DNA from 2 places in the Paenibacillus sp. 2TAB26 genome. Region 2 is predicted to be linked to the other one. Evidence: riboswitches for the same ligand, from Rfam matches in the RefSeq annotation. Region 2 holds a riboswitch; the other holds the start of a gene.
The links. Region 2 has a riboswitch for cyclic di-AMP ahead of AB4Z50_RS02330 (C40 family peptidase). Riboswitches for the same ligand answer to the same signal wherever they lie in the genome.
Positions count from the first base shown of each region.

Region 1: it holds a riboswitch for cyclic di-AMP, as region 2 does, so the genes downstream of both, AB4Z50_RS30550 (ubiquitin-like domain-containing protein) here and AB4Z50_RS02330 (C40 family peptidase) in region 2, are expected to answer to the same signal.

Region 1 is NZ_JBFRGC010000035.1:58,460-67,681, reverse strand. It holds gene AB4Z50_RS30560 (HD domain-containing protein) at 46-1,344, shown strand; gene AB4Z50_RS30555 (TatD family hydrolase) at 1,362-2,135, shown strand; cyclic di-AMP (ydaO/yuaA leader) riboswitch at 2,320-2,500, shown strand; gene AB4Z50_RS30550 (ubiquitin-like domain-containing protein) at 2,749-3,897, shown strand; gene rnmV (ribonuclease M5) at 4,022-4,570, shown strand; gene rsmA (16S rRNA (adenine(1518)-N(6)/adenine(1519)-N(6))-dimethyltransferase RsmA) at 4,575-5,492, shown strand; gene yabG (sporulation peptidase YabG) at 5,569-6,453, shown strand; gene veg (biofilm formation stimulator Veg) at 6,736-7,011, shown strand; gene AB4Z50_RS30525 (small, acid-soluble spore protein, alpha/beta type) at 7,215-7,400, shown strand; gene ispE (4-(cytidine 5'-diphospho)-2-C-methyl-D-erythritol kinase) at 7,538-8,392, shown strand; gene purR (pur operon repressor) at 8,476-9,222, shown strand, end outside.
Region 2 is NZ_JBFRGC010000002.1:203,136-212,357, reverse strand. It holds gene AB4Z50_RS02355 (MerR family transcriptional regulator) at 1-157, opposite strand, end outside; gene AB4Z50_RS02350 (glycosyl-4,4'-diaponeurosporenoate acyltransferase) at 157-657, opposite strand; gene AB4Z50_RS02345 (glycosyltransferase family 2 protein) at 654-1,790, opposite strand; gene AB4Z50_RS02340 (phytoene desaturase family protein) at 2,271-3,776, shown strand; gene AB4Z50_RS02335 (chromate transporter) at 3,850-5,031, opposite strand; gene AB4Z50_RS02330 (C40 family peptidase) at 5,172-5,648, opposite strand; cyclic di-AMP (ydaO/yuaA leader) riboswitch at 5,652-5,787, opposite strand; gene AB4Z50_RS02325 (MATE family efflux transporter) at 6,023-7,375, opposite strand; gene AB4Z50_RS02320 (phosphoesterase) at 7,454-8,353, opposite strand; gene AB4Z50_RS02315 (carbohydrate ABC transporter permease) at 8,378-9,222, opposite strand, start outside.

The DNA.
Region 1 (9,222 bases), on a different contig from region 2:
AATCATTTTTTGTGTCGAAAATATGAACAAAGGAGATGAGAGACGATGAAAAAACAGCTGACCGAAGAGAAAGTTTTTAAGGATCCTGTTCATCATTATATATATGTACAAGACCAAACGATTTGGGATTTGATCAATACAAAAGAGTTTCAAAGACTGCGCCGGATACGACAGCTAGGAACCTCCTATTTGACCTTCCATGGAGCAGAGCACAGCCGGTTTTCACATTCACTTGGCGTATATGAAATTACTCGAAAAATTATTTCTCAGTTTGAACGAAACAGCTATCCTGACTGGCCAGTCAAAGAAAAGCTAGTCTCGCTTTGTGCTGCTTTATTGCATGATGTTGGTCATGGTCCGTTCTCGCACTCCTTGGAAGAAGTATTCGACACGGATCACGAAGAGTGGACATGTAACATCATTTTGGGAGATACAGAAATCAATCGCGTGCTAAGTGCTGTATCGGAGCAGTTTCCTGCTCAGGTCGCTGCAGTCATACAAAAAAAATATCCAAATCCGATTGTTGTTAGTTTGATTTCAAGCCAAATGGATGCTGATCGGATGGATTATTTGCTCCGAGACGCGTATTTTACAGGTGTTAACTATGGAACATTTGATTTAGAGCGCATTTTGCGCGTATTGCGTCCTTATAAAGGGCAAATTGTAGTTAAAGAGAGCGGTATGCACGCAGTTGAACATTATTTGATGTCTCGTTATCAAATGTATTGGCAAATTTACTTCCATCCGGTTACAAGAAGCTCGGAAATTATTCTACGTCAAATATTTCGTAGAGCACAGGAGCTTTACGTGGGTGGCTACTCTTTTCAGTGGATGCCTAAGCAGCTGAAATGCTTGCTTCAGAACACGATGACGGTACACGACTATCTGAAGCTGGATGAAGCGCTCGTTCAGACCGCTTTCGCAGAGTGGGCGGAGGAGCATGATCCTATTTTAAGCGATCTATGTGAACGATTTCTGAACAGGCATTTATATAAGTACATTACGCTTGAAAACCCGGATGAAGAGCTGCTAAATGAGATTAGCGAATGTTTCTCTTCTATAGGAATGAATCCGGATTATCATATGGAAATCGATTATCCATTCGACCTGCCATATGACGTATATCGACCAGATAAAAAAGAAGGAGAAAAGAAAGAAAAAGCGCCGATTTTGTTGTTAGATGGTTTGGAAGATATAAGCGAAATATCCTCTAAATCCGACATTGTTCGTTCTATTACTGGCCTGCATCAAGGACAATATCATCTTTATTATCCAGAAGAGCCGCTCAAACAAAATATTCATCGATTGCCGGATTCACTTCGTAAGCTTTTCAAACTCGATTGAAGGAGCATAACATCAACATGACATTACTTTTTGATACACATACTCATTTAGATTCGGAAAAATTTGATGAGGATCGCGACGAGGTCATCCAGCGTGCGAAGGATGCAGGCGTGCATATGCTTGTCAATATTGGTTTTAACCGTGAAACGATCCCTACAACGATGGCGCTAGCAGAGAAATATGATTTTATATACGCAGCAGTTGGTTGGCATCCAGTTGACAGTATAGATATGCTTCCAGAGGATTTGGAATGGATTGAACGTCTATGCGCGCATGAGAAGGTTGTCGCCATTGGTGAGATTGGACTCGATTATCACTGGGATACTTCTCCAAAAGAGGTACAACAAAGGGTTTTTCGTGAGCAAATTCGTCTTGCTCGTAAGGTGCGCAAGCCAATTGTCATTCATAATCGGGATGCTCATGAGGACATTATTCGTATTCTTCAGGAAGAGAATGCAGCAGAGGTTGGCGGTGTCATGCATTGCTTCTCCGGCAGCTGGGAAACGGCTAAACAATGTCTTGATATGAACTTCTATATATCATTTGGAGGACCTGTTACTTTCAAAAATGCAAGGGTGCCAAAAGAGGTGCTTAAGCAGGTTCCGATCGACCGAATTTTGATCGAAACGGATGCTCCATATTTAACTCCTCACCCGTTCAGAGGGAAGCGAAATGAGTCCTCTTACGTCTCTTTAGTTGCAGAGACAGCAGCCGAATTATTGGGCAAAACGGTAGAAGAAATAGGTGTAATTACGACTGAAAACGGTCGAAGATGTTTTGGTATTGTCTAAAAACGAGAGAAATAATGAGAAACAGAGACCTTTATCGCGTAAAAACTAATTTTTATAGCGATAATCGCTTATTTTTTCCTGCTTTATCCTGCTTTTTCGCTTAAATCGTCTTTTATCGTATCTTTACAATTGACCTCGTATGAAGGTATGATTCATCTCAGAGCAATAAAATTTTGTATTGGATTTCCAGTTTACGCTTAATCTCCATTCGGAGAGCGGGGGAACCATGTACGGTTTTTAATTCCGTATTTTGAATTCTTCAGGGGTGAATTTCGAAGCCATTGCCATGAGCATTGTGTAACGAATAGGGCGACTCTCTTGTCCGAATCCGTCAGCTAACCTCGCAAGCGTTATAGAGAGTGATCAACCTCGTGCATCCATTTTTCTGTATCCCAGTGAATCATTTAACCGGGAAGCCACGAAACAGATCCTCTGTCGACGGCTTCTTTTTATTTTCGAATAATCGGGAATTTGTCGACATAGGGATAAAAGATGGGGGTGGGAGGATCGATAGCAGTACTGGATTGCGTGCTCGCACGCCAATATACTATAGTCGCGTCAGTTGTATCATGCGTAACACTTGGCGGCGGGGCTATGAAGGAGGACCGATGAAGTGGGAATACTCCAGGTTAAGGACACCCATGGGAAACGATCATCCAGCATGTCTTTCGCATTGCGATGGAAGCGTGAAAACTTGCGTTTGATTCTTTTGAGTGCTACTATCTCAATCGCTATGACTTTCATGTTTTTGGTGTTGTTGTACGGAACGGCTGTCAAAAGCGTCTCCGTAGTAGTGAACGGACAAGAAACCATTGTGGAAACGAAGCAATGGGTCCTGCAACGCCTACTGGATGAACAAGCTATCGCAATTGGACCACATGATGAGGTGTCCATACCGCTTAATGCGGCAATAAAGGACGGAGATCGTATAGAGGTGACTCATGCGATACCGGTAATTGTGAAGGCTGATGGCAAGACCTCTACTGTATATACGACAGAGAGAACAGTGCAGGCAGCGATCGAGGAATTACATATTCCAGTTCGTGGTCAAGATAAAGTAATACCTCCGCTTCATACCGTTTTGGACAACGAATTGACTGTAACCGTCGTTCGCGTAGATAAGAAGGTAGCTGAGACAGAGCGTGCAATGCCATTCTCTATTGTGAAGAAGAACGATCCAACGCTGGAAGCGGGCAAGCAGAAGCTTGTTCAACCCGGCAAGGAAGGTCTGATCGTAGAGAGTATCGAGAAGCAGTACGAGGACGGTATTCTTATATCGAAGAAGATGGTCAGCAAAGTGGTTGAAACCGCTGCGGTTAATCAGGTTGTCGCCATCGGAACGAAGAAGGAAGAGCCTAAAGTATCTGTGCTCTCAAACAAGAGCCCGAGCTTTACTTCGCTTACGAAGAGCGGTGTAACGTTTAAGGCGAGAAAAGTACTTAAAAATGTCACGTTGACTGCTTATTCTGCAGACCTCTCTTCAACAGGAAAAGATGAAAGCCATCCGGAATACGGGATTACATCATCAGGCACTCGTGTGCAAGAGGGTCGGACGATAGCTGTTGATCCGAAGGTAATTCCCATCGGTTGGTGGGTTTATATTGAAGGAATCGGTTTCCGCCGCGCTGAGGATAAAGGAAGTGCGGTTAAAGGCAACAAAATCGACGTATACTTTGATAGTACAAAGATTGCGAACAAATTCGGCAGGAAAAAAGGCATCACCGTATATGTGCTGGGGCCGAATAAACCAACTGCAAGCTAATTGAGCGGTTACCATCATCTTATCGCAATAATCAATTAAATATGCCATCATAAGGAGAGGCACTGCCTCTTCTTTTTGCATGTCTAAGGGTCTAATACAGTTTATGTAGAAGGGGATGATCTTGGTGATCAAAGAGATCATTGTCGTTGAAGGCAAAGATGATACCGTTGCAATAAAAAGGGCGGTAGATGCAGATACCATAGAGACGAATGGTTCCGCTATCGGTGAGGATGTATTGAAGAGGATTGCGCTGGCCAATGAGCGTCGCGGCGTTATTATATTCACAGACCCTGATCATGCAGGAGAACGCATTCGCAAGATTGTTGCGCGTCATGCGCCAGGATGCAAGCATGCTTTTTTGCCGCAGGAGAAGGCTTTGTACAAAGGGGACATCGGCATCGAAAATGCGAGCCCCGAGGCTATTCGTGCGGCGCTCTCTGAGCTCCGTACAGAATCGGCAGATGAAGCGGGAGAAATTAGCTGGGAAGACTTAATGGATGCAGGTCTGATTGTACATCCTGATGCGTCTAATCGTCGCTTGGTTATAGGCAAGCTGCTCGGAATTGGTTATGCGAATGGCAAGCAGTTCTATAAGCGCTGTACAAGCTTTCGGATTTCCAAAACAGAGTTTACGGAAGCTTTCCGTCAAATGGAAAAGGAACTGGAGGGATAGCTGAATGAGTCAAGAGCATAGTGAGCTTAGCAAGGAAACGGTAAAGCCATCCGCGATAGAGGTGGCTACGCCCAAACGCACCAAAGAAATCATTGCGAAATACGGTTTTTCCTTCAAAAAGAGTTTGGGACAAAACTTTCTGATCGATCAAAATATATTAAATAACATCGTAGCGGCAGCTGAGCTTGATGAAACGAAGGGCGCGCTTGAAATCGGCCCTGGTATTGGCGCGCTCACACAGCGGCTTGCCAAAGCGGCTGGTAAGGTGACGGCTGTCGAAATCGACAATAGGCTCATTCCGATTTTGAAGGATGTGCTGGAGGGCGAGGAGCATACAACCGTCATTCATGGCGATGTGCTTAAGCTTGATTTGAAGAAGCTGTTCGAAGAGCAGTTTGCGGACGTAACAGGTGTAAGTGTTGTTGCCAACTTGCCTTATTATGTGACAACGCCAATTCTTATGAAGCTGCTTGAAGAGAAGCTGCCGCTTGAGCATATTGTCGTCATGATTCAGAAGGAAGTCGCGGAGCGGATGGCAGCGAAGCCAGGCGGCAAGGAATATGGCAGCCTCAGTGTAGCCGTTCAATATTACTGCGTGCCTAAGGTTGTCTGCATGGTGCCTCATACGGTGTTTATACCGCAGCCAAATGTAGATTCAGCCGTTATTAAGCTGTCATTGCGTGACAAGCCAGCTGTTGATGTACCCGATGAGGATCATTTCTTTAAAGTGGTGCAAGCCAGCTTTGCACAGCGACGGAAGACACTGGCGAATAATCTAACTGCATTCGTGGGCAAGGAGCGCCGCGAAGCATTAACGGAAATGCTTTTAAGCAACGATATTGACCCTATAAGACGCGGTGAGACGTTGTCGCTCGAGGAATTTGCGCGGATTAGCCGCAGCATGCTGGAGGCCGGCTGGTAGAGCTAGGCCGTTTCATCATAAAATACTCACCATTCGCACGTTCTGCCCATAGGATAGACGAAGAGGTGATTTACCCATGAAGCAAGGGGACCTGGTCGTCCGCAAATCGTATGGCGGTGACGTGCTGTTCAAGGTTGAGGCTATTCGTACACATACTGCCGTTCTGAAAGGCACGGATTACCGATTGCTTGCGGATGCTCCGATTCCTGATTTGTCGGTCATACGCGATCCAGAAACGACAAGTGCGGTGCAAGAAGTTCGAATTAAAGTGAATGATTCATTAAGACGCATGCATTCTGAACGGGAACGTCAAGCGGTTGAGAATGAGGAGCATATTCGGCATGCGCTGCAGCAGACTCAACCATTCTTTGAAGTGCCAGGAAAGGTACTTCACCTTGATGGTGATAGTAATTATTTGAAGAAGAGCATGCAGCTGTACAATACGATGCAAGTTCCTTCCCACGGTCTCCATGTGCATGAGTCTCAGATGGCTGATGTGCTTTACCGTCTGCTGCCCCAAATACAACCGGATATTGTCGTAATAACAGGTCATGATGGCGTATTGAAAAGCCGTTTGCCCATGGATCTGTACAGTTTAAGCAGCTATAAAAACTCACAACATTTCGTTAATGCTGTACGCGTCGCTAGAGAATATGAGAGAAGCCGTGACGGGTTGATCGTTATTGCAGGTGCTTGCCAATCCCATTTTGAAGCGTTGCTGCAAGTGGGCTCGAACTTTGCAAGCTCGCCAGGACGAATATTGATTCATGCGCTCGATCCTGTTTATATAGCGATTAAAGCAAGCTATACATCCATAAAAGACACGATTAACTTAGCAGATGTCATTCATGGTACGATAAGCGGAATTGACGGCGTGGGCGGTATTGAGACAATGGGCAGCTTCCGTGTAGGTCTGCCAAAGCCAAAAATTACGTCACCGAACTCTGTATTAAAGCAGTAACAGATAGCGATATGTTCTGAAGGGATGAATAGAGACTATTTTCAGGCTGAAAATAGTCTAATCAAACATGTCCTTTTCGCCACAATTTTGTATCAAATGTTACGTTTAAATTGAATCAACTTCTTAATATGTATATTTTTTGCTTCGTTATGTATGGTTTTTTAAAAAATGGGTGAAATCACCGTTGACAAGTAAATATACCGACTGATATAATATTTTGCTTTGTTTGACAACCCTCCTCCTTTTGGTTATAATGGACAAGGAAAGAGGTGGTAGTGGACAATGGCAAAAAATGCGCTATTGGATATTAAACGCAGCTTGGAAGCTCATGTTGGCTCCAAAATCCGTCTTCGAGCGAACGGTGGACGACGAAAGACCATCGAACGAACCGGTACGTTGGAAGAAACCTACCCTTCTGTTTTCATTGTAAAGCTGGATGAAGAGCAGCATGCCTTTAAGCGTGTCTCTTACAGCTATGCGGACATACTGACTGAGTCGGTGGAAGTGACCGTATGCAATGATGAAGGTCAAGTCCGTATCGCCCATTTGCAACAATAGAATATATATCGCCTAGTGAGGCATGTTAGCGCAGAATAGCATCTGCGCTTTTTTTTTGCGTTCATTCATTTGCCTTTGCGAAAAGAAGGCGGCCATTCCCATCTCCGTATGGTCGCTTGTCATTTGAAGCATACTACCTGTGCAATAGTGACAGCCGTATATTTTGATTAGAATGACGTAAATTCGAATATGGAGGTAATGAAATGGGTCGCAGAAGACGCGGAGTAATGTCTGAGGAATTGAAATATGAGCTTGCCAAAGATCTTGGTTTTTATGATACAGTGCAGCAAGAGGGCTGGGGAAGCATACGCGCGAAGGACGCCGGAAATATGGTGAAACGCGCAATACAAATCGCTGAGCAGGCTGCTGCCAAAACAAATCAACCCTAAGTGATGGCTCCTATTTATTCGTGAAAAAGCTAAGCGGATGACTGTCGAAAAACATTCGATTGTCATCTCTTAGCTTTTATTGCGTTGGTTTGATATAATGATGCTTAAGCTTACGAACGAACGGGTGAACTTATCAGATGAAAATTTATGAAAAAGCTCCTGCCAAAATTAATTTATTGCTCGATGTACTCCGCAAGCGTGATGACGGCTACCATGAAGTCGAAATGATTATGACCATGGTTGACCTTGCAGACCGACTTGAAATGGAAGAGCTACCTAGAGATACGATCATTATTTCAAGCCAAGTTGGATACATACCGTTAGATGAGAAGAACTTAGCGTTTCAGGCAGCTAGGCTTATTAAAGACCGTTATGATGTTAAGCAAGGCGTATATATTCATTTAGACAAAAAAATACCAGTCGCTGCGGGACTCGCTGGCGGAAGCAGTGATGCTGCTGCTGCTCTGCGAGGGCTAAACCGTTTGTGGAAGCTTCAGATCCCTGAGGACGAGCTGTGCAAGCTAGGCGCAGAGCTTGGCTCTGACGTTCCGTTCTGTGTAACAGGCGGCACTGCAATCGCAAGGGGACGTGGTGAGAAGCTTGAACATATCGCCAATCCTCCGCAATGCTGGGTTGTACTTGCCAAGCCGCCAATCAATGTATCGACGGCTGACGTATATGGCAGATTCCGCGCAAATGAGCTTAAAGAGCATCCATCCATTTCAAATATGGTTGGTGCACTTGAGCGCGGTTCTTTTGCCGATATATGTGAAGGACTTGGCAACGTACTCGAGAAAGTTACGCTGGATGTGCATCCTGAGGTTATGCAGCTGAAGGAAAGTATGATTCGGCTTGGTGCCGACGGTGTGCTTATGTCTGGCAGTGGACCTACTGTATTTGGCCTTGTGTCGAAGGAAGCCAAGCTTCCTCGTATTTATAATGGGCTCCGCGGTTTCTGCAAAGAAGTATATGTGGTAAGAATGCTCACATAAGGCTGACGTTCTCCTTGATTAAATCCGTATAAAAATGTTATATTTACATTATAATATTCGGATTTAGGTGGGGGGAGATGTGTTTGAAAAAGTTGAAACGGAGCTCGCGGTTGGTAGAGATGACCCAATACCTGTTAAGTCGACCCCACACGTTAATTTCACTGACAGCATTTGCTGATCGATATCAATCGGCAAAGTCTTCAATTAGTGAGGACCTGGCGATCATAAAAGAAGTGTTTGAGGAAGAAGGTATCGGCGAGCTTCATACACTTGCAGGAGCAGCAGGCGGAGTAAGATATACGCCTAAGATGCAAGCAACGACGGCTCTTACCATTATGACAAGCATATGCCGCCAGTTAGAGCAGCCTGAAAGGGTCCTTCCCGGCGGTTATTTGTATATAACGGATATGTTAGGCCAACCAGAGCTTCTCGCGGATGTCGGCAGAATGTTTGCAACTGCGTTCGCAGACCGGAAGATCGACGTCATTATGACCGTTGAGACAAAAGGAATACCTCTAGCTTACGCAACAGCTGCGTGCTTGAATATTCCGGTTGTTATTGTACGGCGTGACAATAAGGTAACGGAAGGCTCTGCAGTGAGTATCAACTATGTATCAGGATCAACCAAGCGGATTCAGACGATGTCACTCGCACGCAGAGCGCTTAAGGAGCAATCCCGCGTTCTTATTATCGATGACTTTATGAAGGCAGGCGGAACGATCCAAGGCATGATGGATTTGCTGTTTGAATTTAAAGCTATCGTCGCAGGCGTTGGCGTATTTGTTGAGTCAGGCGAGGTAGAACTCGAGGAACGGCTTCTTGAGGACTAT
Region 2 (9,222 bases):
TGAGGAAGCGTAAATCCTCCATATTTTTATCATCAAAGAGGCGATAGCCTGTTTCTGTGCGAATGGGCTTAATCGCTTCATATCTTGTTTCCCAAGCACGGATCGTAACCGCAGGAATACCTAGCAGTGTTGAAGCTTGTCTGATTGTGTACATCATTACATTTCACTCTTTTCCTTCAGTTTCCAAAAAATGCGCTGCAGCCGAAAACGGTTATAGCGCTGTACAATGATAAATGGGACATTGGCGACAATGGCATAAACGATCATGATCCAGCCATAAATGCTTTCGTTCCATAGGAAAAATAGCGGCGCAGGCAGCATCGAAATGATGTGAGTCCACTCTCCGCGCCGCGTTTCAAGTATAAAGGTCTGCAAGTAAGCTTTCTCAAGGACAGCTAATTTTTTCTTGGCAAAGCCTCCTTGAAACAAGCTTCCTCCGTCTGGCAGTTTGTCTTTCCAAACACGAATGAATAACAATCGTTCATAGACCAATTCTTCTCCGCGCCTCTTTGTCTGAGGTTTCATGCGATCAGCAGTGCGACTGAACCAAGCATCAGGCATTTTCAAAAACAAATAGGACACGCCCATATGCACAAGCAGCCATGCAAAAATATTTACAACCAATGTCCAAAACGGTGAAAATTCAAAAATTCTCACTTCCGCCCGCTTCCCTTCATAGTTGAAATCGAGCGACCTTTCCATGTGACCTTGCGGCAAAAAAAGGTTTGCAGCGTTGAACTAGCGAAGATCCCCATAAAAAAGAGAAGCGGAATAGGAAACAGGATAGCGGTCTGGAAACCAAAATTTCCAGCTCGGCTTAACTGTATATTTATTAACAAAACATAAGCAAGGTAGCTGATTATTCCTATCGTTATTTGGTCGCTTGATCTCCAAAATTGAGGATTCAACCATTGTGTAACAACCGTAATCGAACCAGTTAGCCACCAGATTATAGCTAGTAAACGCAGCGGTGTCGTAGAAGATGCACCTGATGCGAAGCTTTTACTCCAGCCTGCACACAATTGCCGAATGCCTTCCGGGTACATTCGGAAAGCAATAACGCTTTTTCCGCAACAATTTCTAACCGTTTGCTGCTCAGCAAATAGAAGGCCTAAGCTGTAATTTTCGAGAATACGCTCACGAATAGCCTCGTGCCCACCTGTTTGAAAATATGATTCTCGGGTACAGACTATACAAGGACCGAAAGCGCCTACAGCCTTCTTATTTGTTGCGGCAGCAGTTTGAGGTGCTCCAACCGCAGCTAAGACGATGATGTTGAAGAAAGCTGACAACCATTCATAGGGCCGCTTCATCTTGTGGTAAGGCTGGATCGAAAGCAGCCCGTTCTGCTTGGAATGGGCCTCAGCCAGCATCGCCAACCCAGCATCCTCTAAACAAGTATCTGCATCAAGGAAAATAAGTAAATGACCGCTTGCTGCCTGCGCGCCATTCCAGCACGCCCAGCTTTTACCAAGCCAACCATCCGGCAGCTCGCCCGGGTTTACAACTATTGCACCAAATGATTCAGCGATGGCTGCTGTACGATCAATTGATCCGTCATCTACTACAATCACTTCAAATGGAGCGAGTTGCTGCCCCTTTATTGATGGCAATAACTGTGTCAGGTTTCTCTCTTCATTTCTAGCTGGAATGATAACTGAAATGCTTGGGAGACTCTTTCTATCGTTCTTTGTGAAAGGCACCAAATCCTCTTCTAATGGTCGGATTTTGTTAAGCAGCCAAGCACCACAAATAAGTCCGCCAAGCAACAGCACAACATTTCCAATCATAGATCTAATCCACTGTACAAAAGGTACCAAAATTCCTTATATGACTCGTTATTCCATGTTTTCTTATACAAACAGCTCATTTTCCCCAAAGTTGTGTACCACCTTTCACCAGGCTGATTAGGTCATTCAATTTGGCAGTTGATAATGGTTATACAAACTTACAACCACAGCCCTATCTTTGGTGAAAATGATGGCATTCAAACTATACGAGCCATTATTCGCTCTTTTTATAGCCTCATTCTCGTCGCTTAACGACGAAATAGCAGGAGCTATCCGAAGATTTGATCCTGCAAAAGCTGCATGTTATAGGTAAAATTTGTTAATACTGAAAGTGAAAAAGTGTTGGTTAAATGCATATCCCGCATTCTGCTTATCGCATTAACCTTTTACGTTAGTTCTACAACGATTATACGATTGTGTATATAGTTTGTCATCTGCATCGTTTCGGCTAAATGACCAATGATGAGAGGAAGTGCTCCTATGAGCAAAAAGATTATTGTCGTCGGAGGCGGTCTCGGCGGACTATCAGCTGCTATTCGCCTCTCTGTAGATGGGCATCAAGTGACCATATTAGAAAAAAATGAACGCGTTGGCGGCAAATTAAACGTAAGATCAGGGCAAGGCTACACTTTCGATACGGGCCCTTCTATTCTGACGATGCCTTGGGTGCTCGAACAGCTGTTTGAAAGTGCTGGCCGCAAGCTAGAGGATTATATGAAGCTGGTTCGTGTTGAACCTCAGTGGAGAACTTTTTTCGAAGATGGGGTAACACTTGATATAACAGGTGACTTCCCTGACCTAATCAAGCAATTCGAACAAATCTCACCGGTTGATGCACAGCAATTCCTCTCTTATTTGGATTATTGTCAGCAAATGTATCAGCTCAACACAAAAAGCTTTTATAACAAGAGCCTTAGTGGTCTGAGCGACCTGCGGCGTCACCACAGTATGAAGGAACTGTTAGCGATGGACCCGATGAAGACGATGCATCAGACGACTAACCGCTTTCTGAAGGACAAGCATTTGCGTCAATTGTTCGATTTTTTCATCATGTATATCGGTTCCTCGCCTTATGCCGCTCCCGCTGTGCTGTCACAATTAATCTATGTACAAATGGGGCTTGGCATCTATTATGTAGAAGGCGGTATGTACCGAATTGCGGAGGGTATGCTTAAGCTGCTTGATGAGCTCGGTGTGGAGGTTCGCACTTCAGCTCCAGTTGCTCAAATGAATACAGTCGGCCAAACCGCAACAGGGGTAACTTTAGAAGATGGCAGCGAAATAGAAGCTGATCTGATTGTGTCAAATCTTGAGGCTATTCCAGCGCATCAGACACTGCTGCAGCATCATCCGAAATCGGCCGACCGCGTAAAGGATTTAGCTAAATACGAGCCTACTGTATCAGGACTTGTGCTGCTTCTTGGCGTGGATAAAGTGTATGATCAGCTTCTTCACCATAATTTCTTCTTCTCTGAAGATCCAGATAAAGAGTTCAACGATATATTTGTCGAAGGCAAACCTACAGATGATCCAACAGTGTACATCGGGGTTTCAAGCAAAACCGATCCTGGACAGGCACCGCAGGGCAAAGAAAATCTATTTGTGCTTACTCATGTGCCGGCGCTCAAACCTGGAGAAAGCTTCGAGTCACAGAAAGCGGCTTACAGAGACCTGGTTCTGAATAAGCTCGAACGTATGGGACTAACGGAGCTGAGACAGCATATTGAGTTTGAATACACCTTCACTCCAGATGATATCCAGCACCTTTATGGTTCTAATGGCGGTTCCATCTACGGCATTGTAACGGACCGCAAGCTTAACGGCGGCTTCAAAATTCCAAGCAAAAGCAAGCTGCTCGATAATCTTTATTTCGTTGGCGGATCAACGCACCCCGGTGGCGGCGTCCCGATGGTCACTTTATCCGGACAACTCACCGCTGACCTCATTAAAGAGCAATTGAGCATTTCTGCAAAATCCGTCATGTAGGCAGATTCAATTCATATAAAAAAACCTCTAATCCGTTATCGCGGATTAGAGGTTTTTATCAATTGATTAATTATTAAATAAGTTCAAGGGCCATTCCGCCTAATGCACCGGCCACAACAATCATCCAAGGTGGTAGCTTCCAAAAAACAAGCATAATAAACAATACGGCAGCCAGCATAAAATCACCGGACTCTACTATCGCGCTAGTCCAAAGCGGATCATACAGTGCAGCAAGCAATATGCCAACTACAGCGGCGTTAATGCCAACTAATGCACCTTGGATTTTCGAGTTATTTCGCAACACATTCCAAAACGGCAATATTCCAGCAACGAGAAGAAATGCCGGCAAAAAAATTGCTGTAGTTGCAACAATGGCTCCAGTTAATCCACCAGAGAGAGTGCCAAGATAACTAGCGATTGTGAAAAGTGGACCAGGCACAGCCTGCGCAGCGCTATAACCTGCTAAAAAATCCGATTCATTAACCCACCCGGTAAATACAACTTCGTTCTCAAGCAGCGGCAGCACAACATGTCCGCCTCCAAACACCAGTGAGCCTGCACGATAATAGCTATCGAACATCGCAATCCATTCCATATTTCCCCATTGCCTTAGAAATGGCAAAACAATTAGAAGCGTGAGAAATATAACGAGGCAGGAGATCGCAAGGGAACGGCTAATTCGAATGTTCAGATCAGGAGTTCCCTCGACTGTTTTCATACGATATAACCATACCCCGATCAGTCCAGCTGCAGCAATAATGATTACTTGACTATAGGCCGCTTGCCAATATAACGTTATCGCAGCAGCGATGACTGCTATCGTAGCTCTGTTTCGATCCGGTGTTAGTTTCTGCCCCATCCCTAGAATGGCATGAGCAACGATGGCCACCGCTACAATTTTCAATCCATGAATCCAGCCTGTGTTTCCAAGATCAAATCCTTGCAGCAAAAAAGCAAAGGCCACTAATGCAATGATCGATGGCAGTGTGAACCCTAACCAAGCCACTAGTCCGCCCAATAACCCAGCCCTAACTATCCCTATACCGATCCCAACTTGACTGCTGGCTGGTCCGGGTAGAAACTGACATAAAGCAACGAGGTCTGCATAACTACGTTCATCCATCCATTTACGACGACGAATATACTCATTGTGAAAATAACCCAGATGGGCTATCGGACCCCCAAATGAGGTAAGTCCTAGTTTAGTAGATACAGCTAGTACTTCTACCAAAGATGCGATTGTTCCTCTTTTCAATCCTATAACCTCATTCCATTACTCATGTTATTTACATTGTAAGCTTGCGAATTATTGGCTTACAACCCTTTAACAAATACTTAATAAATGGTTACATAAAAAAAACCACCTCGTAAGGTGGTTTTTAAAATCATTACACATTATTTAGACTCCATCATCGCAGCAAATGTATCTTCTGTTACGACACGCCTTGCTGTTACATAACGTTTTGCGTAATAAGAATCGTTAAGATTTGTAATCGTAACCCCTTTGCTTGTAGAAGAATGAGCAAATTTCCCATCCCCAATGTAAATGCCCGCATGAGAAACGCCTTTGCCGCTTGTGTTGAAGAACACAAGATCACCCACGCGTAGTTCATCTTTATTGACCTCTGTGCCTGTGTCTGATTGCGATTGCGATGTTCTAGGCAGCTTAACATCAAATTGATTAAAAATATGTAGAATAAAACCCGAGCAGTCAAACCCTTTGCTCGTTGTGCCTCCCCATTTATAAGGAGTTCCAACAACCTCGCTTATGGAATTCGTAAGCACTGACTTGTCCGACTTATCTGCAAGCACGCTTCCTCCTCCAGTAAGCAGCAGCAAGCAGGATAACAATAAAATAAAACCCTTCTTCAAAACAACTTCTCCCTTCGGTGCCTACGAGGTTAGCTTATGGGTTCGGTTGAAGATCCCTATGCTTAAAAAAAATACATTAAGCAATTCACCCTAGGTGGTTCCCCCGTTTCCGATATACAGAACTCGGCATGTCAATAAACCTTATAGTATCGTTAAATTCGATTATTTTTACCATAATCCTGCAATTGGTTTATTAGAATACTTTCATTTTTCTTCATTATTATTATTTATTTAGCTGTTCCCTACATGATTTTTGTCAAGAGTGCTGATTTTTTTGTCATTAAAATAGATGAATTTCCAAGCACAATTTCAAAATATAACGGTTTAAACACAAAAAAAGAGTATCCGTATTTTCATACAGTTACTCTTTCTAGTTAAGCAAGTTTCGCCAAAATATCGACCTTCTGCCAAGAACGTCTCCTCCATCTGTAGAGCATCAGTAAAGCTCTTATCCATTCATCGATTGAAAAGGCCAGCCATATTCCTACCAACCCCATGTCGAACACGATCCCAAACACGTATGCCAGCGGCACACTAATCCCCCACATGGATACTAACCCGGCAGCAACTGGAAATTTCACATCTCCAGCCGCATTTAGACAACTGATAAGCACCATGTTGCAAGCCCGAGCCGGCTCCAGCATAATCGATAACAACATGAGCTGCTTGCCTAACAATATAATTTCCGCATCATTAGTAAAGAGGCTGAGCAATAGACCTGAGAAGCTATAAATACAAATACCAAGCGCAAGCGAAATGACGAACGCCAGCTTCAAACTTTGAATACTGGATCGATAAGCATCATCCTTCTGATGGGCTCCAATCAGATGTCCAACAATAATTTGCGTTCCTTGACCTATTGCCATTGAAAAAACAAAAACAAAAGAAGTTATGCTCTGCGAATAAATTTTTGTCGTTAACGCTGCCGTACCGATCAGCGTGACTAGATATGTGATTACAACCTGTGAAAGATTATAAGAAACATGCTCACCTGCCGAAGGAATACCTAGTTTAAATATAAGGCCAATATTTTTTCTTTGAAACTTAAATGGACTAATCAAGCCAACCTTATACTCCAAGCTTCGAATACATAAAATCAAATAAGCGATCATCCCTATGGTACGGGTTATCCATGTAGATGCTGCTACTCCTTCTACGCCTAAATTAGGTAAGCCGAAGGGCTCCATCAGCACCAGATAATTTAAAGTAATATGCAGTACATTTATCCCCAATGCGATGAACATCATTTCTTTCACAATACCGCGGCATCGTAAAATAGTACCTAACGTCATGCTTATTGCTGTGATGAAGACGGAGCTGCCAACAATCGATAGATAGCTGACTCCTTCTGCCATCACATCCTCGGGCACTTTAAAAAGCGCTAAAAACACGTCGGCATAGACAATCAATCCTACGCTAGCTATTAAACCGAGCATAACATTCAAAGTAAGCGCCGTTCTCCCGATTCGATCGGCGCCATGCAAGTTGCCTGCGCCGAGCCATTGATTGAGAATGACACTTGTACCCACCGTAACAAATCCAAACATCAAGCCCACTACAACTAAAATCTGATTAGCTATCCCAACCGCTGCCACTGCTCCATCAGAGTAGCTGCTTAGCATCATCGTATCGACCGTTCCAATCAGCATCCCAAATAAAGCTTCAATAAAGATAGGCCATGTTATCGAAATGATGCTCTTTTGGCGCGGATCAACCTGTTTACTCATTCAAATTCACATTCTTCCTGTTCATGTACTACCCTGCTGTTATCGTCAGACTACTGTTATCATGTATGAGAGTACACCCTATCCAACAAATAGGGGTTGAGAGAATGCGCCAAAACCGCCTTCCAAATAAACTGCCGCCCTTACGTAACCTTCATCACCACGACACTTGTAACTAACGCTATTGAAACGACCGGAAGTCTCGTATAGCACATTTCCGTCTTTGCCGAACAAAGTTGCATATTTGTACATCCGGTCCAATCCTTCACTCGCAAGCAGCTTAAACTCGATCGTCCCATCGGCTGCATGAATCGACTCAAACCCATAGCCTGTGGAAACATAGAAACTTCCGGATTTCATCGCTGAAGTAATACTCTCATTGGTGTTTTGCTCAGCAAGCACCATATTCCAAGTTCGTTTCTCTTGCCCATATACATGAAAATCGTCTCCGCCAAACCCCCATACTTTTCGCCCAGCTGAGAGCAGCGCATCCCATTTGTCAAACGCAATGTCGAACGCTGGATTTCCTTCGCCATTTACGATCTCGATTCCGGTGTAGCAAGGCATCGCGAGCATATCTTCAATCGGCCAATACTGCGAATAATAACGATTCGGATGAACGAGTACGCTCATTCCTCCTTGCTTCGTGCAAAGGTCAGAATACTGCTGATACCGTTCTACCGAAAACTCGTTGGAATAGCTGTCCATCATCGAGCGCGGAGGGTTAATGAGAAGCATATGCCTTTGCGGACTGCTAACCTCCATCGCTTCGAATACGGTCGTGATTGAACGTTTCCCTTCATGAACGGTAATGAAATCGTGGTCGGAAATGCCGAGGAAATCGTATTGCCCATACATCCGGTAAACCGTCTCAAGCGTTTGAGAGCCGCAAGCACTATTTGTCGTATGATTATGGAAGCTCCCTTTCAGCCACATGCCCTCTTGTTTACCATAAGGATTTGAAATGATTACTTGTGTCATTCAATATGTTCCTCCGTTCCTGCCTTATTCTTTGACCGAACCGATCATAACGCCTTTGGCAAAATACTTCTGAATAAATGGATAAATCATAATAATCGGTGTGATGACGATAATAATCGTCGCCATTTTCAGCGAGTTTCCTGTCACCTGAATTTTGTCCAGCATTTCATATTGCGTCGAACCAGCCGCTTGCTCGAGCGTATTTCGAAGCGCATCTGCCCGGGTCAGCATTTCCTGCAGCAATGTCGATAAAGGCCGCAGATTGCTCTCTCGAACATAGAAGGCACCTGTAAACCAATCATTCCAATGCCCCACTGCGTTAAATAACGCGATGACAGCCACAACCGGCCTGCTGAGCGGCATGATCACCTTCATGAAAATTGAAAAATCATTATATCCATCAATTCTTGCAGATTCTTCGAGGCTCGGACTGATCTCTTGGAAGAAAGTCCGCATAATTATTAAATTCCATGCACTATACAAGCCCGGAATGATATAAACCCAGATTGTATTCGTCAAATGCAAGTCTTTCAACAACAAATAGTATGGAATGATGCCGCCGCTAAACAACATGGTAAAAAAAATAAGCATGGTAAAAAATCGAACGCCTGGCATCGCTTTTCTCTTTAATGCGTAAGCTGCCATCGCAGTCAAAAAGACGCTCGCTAATGTCCCGACAATCGTTCGGAACATCGAAATGCCGAATGCACTTACAATATTGGAGGATGAGAAAACTTCCTTATAGTTTTCAATAGACCATAATCTCGGCCACAAATAGATGCCTCCTCTTTCCGCATCTTTGCCTGAATTAAACGACAAAGCAAAGATGTTCAGAAACGGAAGAATGATAGATAAACATAAAAGAATGA